2 regions of the Paenibacillus roseipurpureus genome follow, and region 1 is predicted to be linked to the other one. Evidence: riboswitches for the same ligand, from Rfam matches in the RefSeq annotation. Region 1 holds a riboswitch; the other holds the start of a gene.

Region 1 (4,599 bases):
TGATTTATTCGACGGCCTTGCCTGCTGCAGTCGTGGTGGGGATTTCGAGTGCGCTGGAGCTTGTTCGTGCCGAGCATTGGCGCCGAGATCATCTTCTGACTCACAGCAAGAGCTTTCGCTCAGCCCTGCGGGACGCAGGGTTCAACGTCATCCCCGGCGACTCCCCCATTGTTCCTGTCATCGTAGGCGATAATGAAACAGCCTTGCAATTCAGCCATGCTCTAGAAAATGAAGGGATATTGGCCACAGCCATTCGTCCGCCAACGGTCCCTGCGGGTACTGCTCGGATACGTTTTAGCTTGTCTGCGGCACATACCGAAGAGCAATTGACCATGTCCCTAGGGATCATCGAACGCCTAGGACGGCAAATGGGGGTACTTGCATGATGCAACCATCTGTGAGCAGCACGATCCTCTGGTTAACGGGCTGGAGCATGCCTCCAATCGTGTTCGATCAGCTTCGCGCACTTCTGCCAGAATTCCAGCATGAATCTATCATCTATAGCACCGCTGACTCCCAAGAGGAGATGATTCAGCTAGTCGAAAAGGCTGCAGCAGCGCACTGTGATTGGCGCTCTGCCCCCGTGCTCATCGCGGGGTGGTCGCTTGGCGGATGCTTAGCGTTGCACCTCGCAACACAAGGACTTGCGGACGGCCTGGTGCTCTTCTCCGCAACAGCCAAGTTCACGCGCGCTAACGAGCAAAAGCATCTCGGCTGGGCTGATGCCTACCTGAGACGCATGATCACAGGGCTGAAGCAAGATCGGGAAGCGACGGAGCACGCTTTCCGACTGGCAGTGTGGCAGTCAGCCGACAGCGCTTCAGATCATAGCGACGCTATCGCGCCTGGTCAGTGGTCAACGCCTGCGCTTTTGGCAGGACTGGAAGCCCTGCGGAGCTTAAACCTTTTGCCAATGCTCCCTGGCATCAAGTGCCCTGTTCTGCTTGTACATGGCACAGAAGATACGATTTGTCCATTCCCAGCTGCCCAAGAGCTGCATAGCAATCTGCCTCACGCAACACTGCTTGCCGTCGAAGGCGGTGGGCATGCCCCCTTCCTCGGGAGTGCAGCTTGGGTTGCGGCATCCATAAGGAGCTGGTGGCATGACAGATAGCCAAACCGCGATTCAGCGGCAATTTGACCGGAGTGCAGCTGGCGCCTACGATGCGCATGCCCATGTGCAGCGCAGCATGGCAAACGCGCTTCTCCAATCGCTTAAAGGACGGCTGCCGGCATCAGGGGTTCGTACGTCTGACATTCTGGAAATTGGCTGCGGAACGGGCTATGTGACGGAGAAGCTCCTAACTGAATTAACCGAGCCACCCCCCGCTTCAATCACGGCTGTCGATCTCGCGCCTGCTATGCTGGCGGCTGCGCAGCAACGGATCCAGCGTGTGAGCGCACAGCGTGGAGATCTAGCCGAGCAAAGCAAGACGCAAGTCCAGTTCCTGCTCGAGGACGTCGAGCTCTGGGCAGCGAATGCTGCACCAGCTTCGTTCGACATTATCATATCGAATGCTTGCTTCCAATGGCTGCGCGATCCGCAGCGAACGCTTGTCAGCCTTCGTCGATTACTTCGACCAGGCGGTGTGATTGCTTTTTCAACTTTTGGCCCCGAGACGTTTCACGAATTACACCAAGCTTTCGCCAAGGCTTATTGTGCCAATGGCCTGACGCCACAGCGCCACGGCAAATCTTTCCCTTCTGGGGACGCATGGGATCGTTTGCTCCAAGCAGCAGGCTTTTCAGATCGCGCATTTGAACAGTGGTTACACGTGGAGGAGCATGCTTCGGTCAGCGATTTTCTCCATGCCGTTAAGGCGGTGGGCGCAAGCACGTCCGAGGCTTCACCTTCGCGAGGGCTCGGATCACGCCGGCTTTTTACCCAGATGTATGGGCATTATGAGCAGGCGTTCAGCAGCCCGAAAGGCATTCGTGCAACGTATGAGGTTTATCTTTTTCTAGCACAGGAATAAATTGACAAATACTAGAAAAGATCGTATAGTCAAACCAGGAAATCCACTAGGGGCGCCCGTTATGGGCTGAGACACAGGCTGATGCCTTGGTCCCTTTGAACCTGATCTGGGTCATGCCAGCGTAGGAAAGTGGGAATGTACGTGCGAAATAGGACGTGAATGTGCAGCCATTCGGCTCTACATGCCACTGTCCTTGTTTAAGCTTAGCTGCGCCCGTTGCAGCTCGGTTTAGAAGCTGAACGCGACATCCACCGCCCTTTCGTTGGGGCGGTTTTTTTGTTGTTCGCCTCAGCGGAAGTCGGTAGGAAGATGGATAAGCATAAGTACGCATTCAGCGCATAGCATCAGATCCGCGTCAGCTAGGGGTTTCCCATCACTCATGGGAGGTTAAATGAAATGACAATGATGACAACGCCGCTGCCTGGCAGCCGCAAAGTGTATGTAAAGGGGCAGCGCGGTGATGTGCTTGTGCCGATGAGGGAGATTGCTTTATCGCCATCGACTGGACGAGGCGGCGAGCAGGAGAACGAACCGATCCGCGTGTACGATGCTAGCGGACCTTATACCGATCCAGATTATGTTGCCGATGTTCGAAAGGGGCTTCCCCCTCTTCGCAAATCTTGGATTGAGGAGCGCGGCGATGTGGAGGCGTATGCTGGACGGGTCATCCTGCCGATCGACAACGGCTTCGTTTCGGAGGAACTGGTCCAGAAGCGAGGCGTCGAGGCTTTTCCCTGTCCCCAGCACATGCCGCTTCGCGCGGTCAATGGCGGTAATGTAACACAGCTGCATTACGCGCGCCAAGGCATTATCACGCCAGAAATGGCGTTTATCGCCATTCGCGAAGGGCTGGAGCCCGAATTCGTCCGTGGCGAAGTCGCCGCTGGGCGTGCGATTATTCCGGCTAATATTAATCATCCCGAGTGTGAACCGATGATTATTGGGCGTCATTTTCATGTCAAAATCAATGCCAATATCGGCAACTCTGCCGTCGCTTCCTCGGTCGAGGAAGAAGTGGAGAAAATGACGTGGGCGATCCGCTGGGGCGCCGATACGATTATGGACCTTTCGACTGGTAAAAATATTCATACCACACGCGAATGGATCGTGCGTAACTCCCCAGTCCCCGTCGGGACGGTGCCGATCTATCAAGCGCTGGAGAAAGTCGATGGCAAAGCCGAGAATCTCAGCTGGGAGGTTTTTCGCGATACGCTGATTGAACAGGCCGAGCAGGGTGTTGACTATTTTACGATACATGCGGGGGTCTTGCTGCGCTACATTCCGCTGACCGCGGGGCGCGTCACAGGCATCGTTTCCCGGGGCGGATCGATCATGGCGGCATGGTGTTTGGCGCATCATCAGGAGAATTTTTTGTACACCCATTTCGAAGAAATCTGTGAAATCATGAAAAAATACGACGTCTCCTTCTCCCTCGGCGATGGTCTCAGGCCGGGCTCGATCGCGGATGCCAATGACGAGGCGCAATTCAGTGAGCTTGCCACGCTTGGCGAATTAACGAAAATCGCCTGGAAGCACGATGTTCAGGTGATGATCGAGGGTCCTGGCCATGTGCCTATGCATATGATCAAAGAGAACATGGACAGGCAGCTTGAGGTTTGTCAGGAGGCGCCGTTCTATACGCTTGGCCCGCTCACGACGGACATTGCCCCTGGCTATGACCATATTACCTCGGCCATTGGGGCCGCGATGATCGGATGGTTCGGCACCGCTATGCTGTGCTACGTTACACCGAAGGAGCATCTCGGACTGCCGAACAAGGAAGATGTGAAGGAAGGGGTCATTACGTACAAAATCGCTGCGCACGCCGCCGATCTGGCTAAAGGTCATCCCCGCGCTCGTCTTCGGGATGATGCGCTTTCGAAGGCACGCTTCGAGTTCAGATGGCGCGACCAGTTCTACCTCTCGCTCGACCCTGAGCGGGCCATGGCCTACCATGATGAGACGCTGCCAGCCGACGCGGCCAAGTCCGCGCACTTCTGCTCCATGTGCGGACCGAAGTTCTGCAGCATGCGCATCACGCAGGATATCCGCGACTACGCCGCCGAGCACGGACTCGAGACACAGGAAGCGATCGAAAGCGGCATGAAAGAGAAAGCCGACGCTTTCCGATCGGCGGGAGGGTCGATCTACTAGATAGGAAAAAAGTGCCAGAAGTCCAATGGACTTTTCTGGCACTTTTATTTTGACTCTAAGCTATACGCGGAAGCGCTCAACTGCTGAAGTTAAGGTGCCCATGACGACCTGCAGCTCTAGCGCTTTTTCATGCATATTGGTGAACATGTGCAGCTGACTTTCGACGCTTGACAGCACTTCTTCTGTGCCCGCAGCCGTCTCTTCCGTTGGAAACTTCCGAAGCTCTCGTTTTGTACTCGACCATGTTGATCTCCAGCGTTCGAACGGCCTCCGTCCCGACGCCTTGAATGGACTGAATCTGAACGTTCGTTTCATCCAGATCCTTCGCCTGGCGCTTGGTTTCCTCAATAAATGCAGCGGGTCGCCAGTTTCACGTCGCCTTCGGATGCACCATATCCTCCGCCCGAACGTAGCTGTCGAACTGCTCGGCTGTCAAATAGCCGCTGCGCACCGCTGACTCTTTTAGCGT
Region 2 (4,599 bases), 1.1 Mb from region 1:
TTGTTCGCCGGCGGCAACGATTTTCTTCGCATCGGCTTGCGCTTGAGCAATCAACTCGCTTGCCTGACGATCCGCTTTGGAGGTAATTTTCTTCGATTCCTCATCCCCCTCGGACAAATACTTCGCTGCTATGGACTGGCGGTCCGAAATCATCCGTTTATACACGCTTTGCTTGTTGGAGTCAGGGAGGTCGGTGCGCTTGATGCGTACATCGACGATTTGAATCCCGTAGTTATCGCGCTCCATCAGCTCAGCAACCTCTTTCGTGATCTCATCGTTCAGATTCCCGCGTTGTGTGTTTTCGCTAATAATATCACTGTAATTGATCTCCGATAATTTCCGTCGGACCGTATTATAGACAGCAGCATCGATGCGCTCTTCCCCGCCTGTCACCGATTGAATCGTACGCAAGAACTGCTGGGCGTCGTCAATCCGCCAAACCGTGTAATTGTCGACTTCGATCGGCTTTTTATCTTTGGTCAGAATGGAAGTGGGCTTACTGTCATAAACCATCTGATATTTAGGAAGCGTACGTACGGATTCGATGAATGGAATTTTAAAATGAATACCTGGATGGGATTGAATCCGCACGGCTTCTCCGAATTTGAGCACGACACGGTACTCTCCCTCTTTAACGATGAAGATGGAAAGCAGGAAGAAAAAGACGAGAACGACGCCTAGTACGGATCTTAGAATCCATTTGCCCTGGATGGTCATTTCGCAGCTCCTCCTTGTGCTTGGCCCGTTGTAGCAGCAGGTGTACGCAGCAGTTCATTGATCGGTAAATATTTGACCGTTTCACCGGTGCTGTCACTGACGAAGATTTTGGCATTCGGCAAAATTTTCTCTAACGTCTCGAGCACGAGACGGCTCTCCGTAACGGATTTATTATTCACATACTCCGCATAGACGGCATTAAACTTCGCAACATCCCCCTGTGCATTCAAAATCCGGGATTTCTTCTGCGCCTCCGCATTCTCCAGCAGCGCTTGCGCGTTGCCTCGTTCACGAGGGAGGATATCATTTTCATATTTCTGAGCCACGTTAATTTTCGTATTTTTCTCTTCGCGCGCGTTCGTGACATCTTTAAAAGCATTCTGCACATCGCCAGCTGGCGGCTCAATATCTTGGAACTTCAAGTCGACGATATGGATGCCAGTTTCATACTTCGTTTGCATCTCGATCAGTCGTTCTTTTACTTTGCCTTGCACTTCGGTTTTCCCTTCTGTAATGGCGAAATCCAGCGCAGTAGAGCCGATAACGGAGCGAATGGCCGCACTTGCAGAGTTACGAAGGAACTGTTCAGCGTTATCAATATTATAGAGATAGTCACGCATATCACTGATATTCCATTCTACGACCGCATCAGCGGATAAAATATTTTCATCCCCCGTAATCATCATCGCTTCTTCCTCAACGGGGGTAATTTTACCATTGGCTTCACGGAAGCCAATTTGGATGCGCTGTGTCTTTTTAGCAGGAAGCACAATCGCTTGTTGAAGCGGATAAGGCAGCTTGAAGTGCAGCCCAGCCTCTTTTTCACCCGTAAATTTGCCTAGTGTAAGAATGGCTGCTTTCTCATGTTCCTGCACGGTATAGAAGGTGGACCACCCAAAAATGAGGACGAGGAGGCCAATCACGCCCGCGATGATTTTGCGGGTTATGCCTGGCGGAACGGAGGATGGTTGTCTGCGATCAGGTTCTTGCAGCACAAAAGGTTCCAAGGAAGAACACTCCTTCTAAGATAAGTTATTGTTGTAATGGTATACGGGAGAGTTTGGAAATGGTTTCAAGGGCAGATGGGCAAGGAGGTTAGGAAATTTCTTATTTCCAAGAGTTGGATGCCGTGCTATGATAATATTTATCAATTGTATAAGAATGAATCCCTAGGGGCGCCGTGAGGCTGAGACAGTGGAAACTGAACCCTTTGAACCTGATCTGGTTTATGCCAGCGGAGGAAAGTGGAATGAGCGTATGACTGGGCGCATTGAACGGTGTATACAGCGGCATATTTCAACCACTTTCCTTGGGAAAGTGGTTTTTGGCGTTCGTCACAGGGGGCTACAGTACGGGAGGAGTCGACCTTTCATGCCAGAGAAAGAACTGCACGTCATATCGAATGGAAAGCTGTCTTGGCCTTCGTTGGCTGCGATCGCTGCGGAGATTCATCCCTATGTGACGTCGATTCATATTCGTGAGAAAACCAAGTCGCCTGATGAGGTATTCCTCGGTGTGCAGCATGTGATTGAGCAAGGGATTCCCCTTGAGAAGATAGTGATAAACAGTTTTCCAGAAGTGGCTGCGGCCCTGCAGACGGGCGGTGTGCAGCTTACAGGAGCAAGCAATTTCAGGGCTTTGCAGCGAGAGCATCGGGATAAGGGACATTCACGAGTAGGCGCTTCGGTACATCACACAGATGAGGCAAAATGGCGCGAGGAAGAGGGCGTTGACTACCTTATTTTCGGTCATGTGTTTGAGACGAATTCGAAGCAGGGTGTGTCGCCTAGAGGTTTGGATGTGCTGCGCGAGGTGGTTAACCATGTTAACATTCCCGTTATTGCGATCGGAGGGATGACACCTGCGAGGGTGAAATCTGTTGTGGAGGCAGGCGCCGCAGGCATCGCAGTGATGAGCGGGATTTGGGATGCAGCTGATCCGTTGGGAGCTGTCAGAGCCTATCAACAGGAGCTTCAACGTATGGAGGTGAGCGGATGAATAAATCAGAAACAGCCGTCATTATCGTAGGCGGAGGGGTCATTGGGGCGTCGATTGCCTACTATTTGGCGAAAAGAGGACAGTCCGTCACCCTGCTGGAACGCGGCCAGCTCGGGATGGAAGCCTCGGCTGCGGCGGCAGGCATGCTTGGCGCGCAGTCCGAGATGGAAGACACGGGCGCCCTGTTCCAGTGGGCGCGCCTGAGTAGATCGATGTTCCCCGAGCTTAGCGGGGAACTGCGAGAACTCACGGGCATCGACATCGGTCTCGTCCGTGAGGGGCTGCTTAACGTCGCGCTCAGCGACGTTCAAGAGGAGGAGCTGCGCGCGCGGGAGACGCTTCAGCGCGCCGCGGGCGAGCGAGCCCAGTGGCTCAGCGCAGCTGAAGCCACTGGGCTGGAGCCCGCGCTTAGCGGTGCGACGCGCGGTGCCCTCTACCTGCCCGAGGATGGGCAGGTAGAGGCGCCACAGCTTGCGGCGGCTTTCGCGCAAGCTGCGCAGGTGCTCGGGGCGAAGGTGCAGCCTTACGCCCAGGTGCAAGGGCTGCTGACCGAGCGGAGCCGCGTCATCGGCGTGATGACCGCCGCCGGGCCGCGCTACAGCGACCACGTTGTCGTCGCCGCCGGGACGTGGAGCGGTCAGCTGCTGGCGGGCATCGGCGTGGAGCTGCCGATGTTTCCTGTGAAGGGCGAGTGCTTCTCCGTCAGGACGCCGAAGCCGTTATTAAAGCGCACACTGTTTACGCCAGGGTGCTATATCGTGCCGAAAGCCGGCGGACGGCTGGTGGTCGGCGCGACGGTGGTGCCGCACAGCTACGACCGCAAGGTGTCGCTGGCGGGGCTCGCTGAGCTGATGGATCGCGCGCGGGGCATGATGCTTTCACTCGGCGATGCCGAGTGGGAGAAGGCTTGGTCGGGGCTGCGCCCGCAGACCGCCGACGGGCTGCCCTACATCGGCAAGGTGACGGCGATGGAGGGGTTGTATACCGCTTGCGGGCATTACCGCAACGGGATTCTATTAAGCCCCATCACCGGCAAGGTGATGGCGGATTGGCTGCTCGGCGCGGACGGCGACGAGCTGGCGTCTTTGGCTCCTTGGCTGGATGCATTCAGCCCAGACGTGTCGGAGACGACCCTGAGGGGGAGTCGGGGGGACTCTGCTTTGACGCTGGCACATGTGCGCCAGTAAGGACCGTGAATGGCCTAACAGTGCCGCGCATCCTGCTGAGGCTAGCGGTACCGGAGGATTAGCGCCCTTCTGGGGCGTTAAAGCAACGAACCTGACGCCCGTGCACGTCAATAAGGCCCGAGAAGAGCCTTAAAGTGCTACCCGCGGCGCCGTGCGGTATCTGGAAGTATTTTAAGAAAGGAGCGGATCGTCATTGAACTTGCACATTAATGGTCAACGCGTCGAAGTACCTGATGCTATTCGCACAATTGATGAGCTGCTGGCCCACTTCGATTTAAGCGACAAAATGCTAGTCGTGGAGCACAACGCCACCATTTTACATAGGGAAGATCACGCTGGGGCGCAAGTCGCCGAAGGGCATCAAATCGAAATCGTTCATTTTGTAGGAGGAGGATAACACATGTTAAAAATCGGTCCATATGAATTTCGTTCACGTTTACTGCTAGGCACGGGGAAATTTCCTGATTTTCATATTCAAAAGCAAGCCGTAGAGGTCTCGGAGTCACAAATTTTGACGTTCGCGGTGCGGCGGATGAATATTTTCGAGGCAAGTCAGCCGAATTTCTTATCGATGCTGGATACGGCCAACTTCACGCTGCTTCCGAATACTGCAGGCGCCAAAACGGCCGAAGAAGCCGTGCGCATTGCCAGATTGGCGAAGGCTTCGGGCTTGTGCGATATGATCAAAGTCGAGGTT

Evidence for each region. A riboswitch is a leader RNA that binds a small molecule or an ion and turns the genes downstream of it on or off. The one in region 1 is predicted to bind thiamine pyrophosphate.
Region 2: it holds a riboswitch for thiamine pyrophosphate, as region 1 does, so the genes downstream of both, MJB10_RS23405 (thiamine phosphate synthase) here and thiC (phosphomethylpyrimidine synthase ThiC) in region 1, are expected to answer to the same signal.

What each region holds. Positions count from the first base shown of each region.
Region 1 covers NZ_CP130319.1:415,176-419,774, reverse strand. Annotated here, with positions in the region: gene bioF (8-amino-7-oxononanoate synthase) at 1-386, shown strand, start outside; gene MJB10_RS01935 (alpha/beta fold hydrolase) at 383-1,114, shown strand; gene bioC (malonyl-ACP O-methyltransferase BioC) at 1,104-1,976, shown strand; TPP riboswitch at 2,015-2,121, shown strand; gene thiC (phosphomethylpyrimidine synthase ThiC) at 2,373-4,130, shown strand; gene MJB10_RS01920 (hypothetical protein) at 4,191-4,445, opposite strand; gene fumC (class II fumarate hydratase) at 4,501-4,599, opposite strand, start outside.
Region 2 covers NZ_CP130319.1:5,183,264-5,187,862, reverse strand. Annotated here, with positions in the region: gene hflC (protease modulator HflC) at 1-717, opposite strand, end outside; gene hflK (FtsH protease activity modulator HflK) at 714-1,724, opposite strand; TPP riboswitch at 1,879-1,977, shown strand; gene MJB10_RS23405 (thiamine phosphate synthase) at 2,089-2,715, shown strand; gene thiO (glycine oxidase ThiO) at 2,712-3,902, shown strand; gene MJB10_RS23395 (hypothetical protein) at 3,889-4,035, shown strand; gene thiS (sulfur carrier protein ThiS) at 4,096-4,299, shown strand; gene MJB10_RS23385 (thiazole synthase) at 4,303-4,599, shown strand, end outside.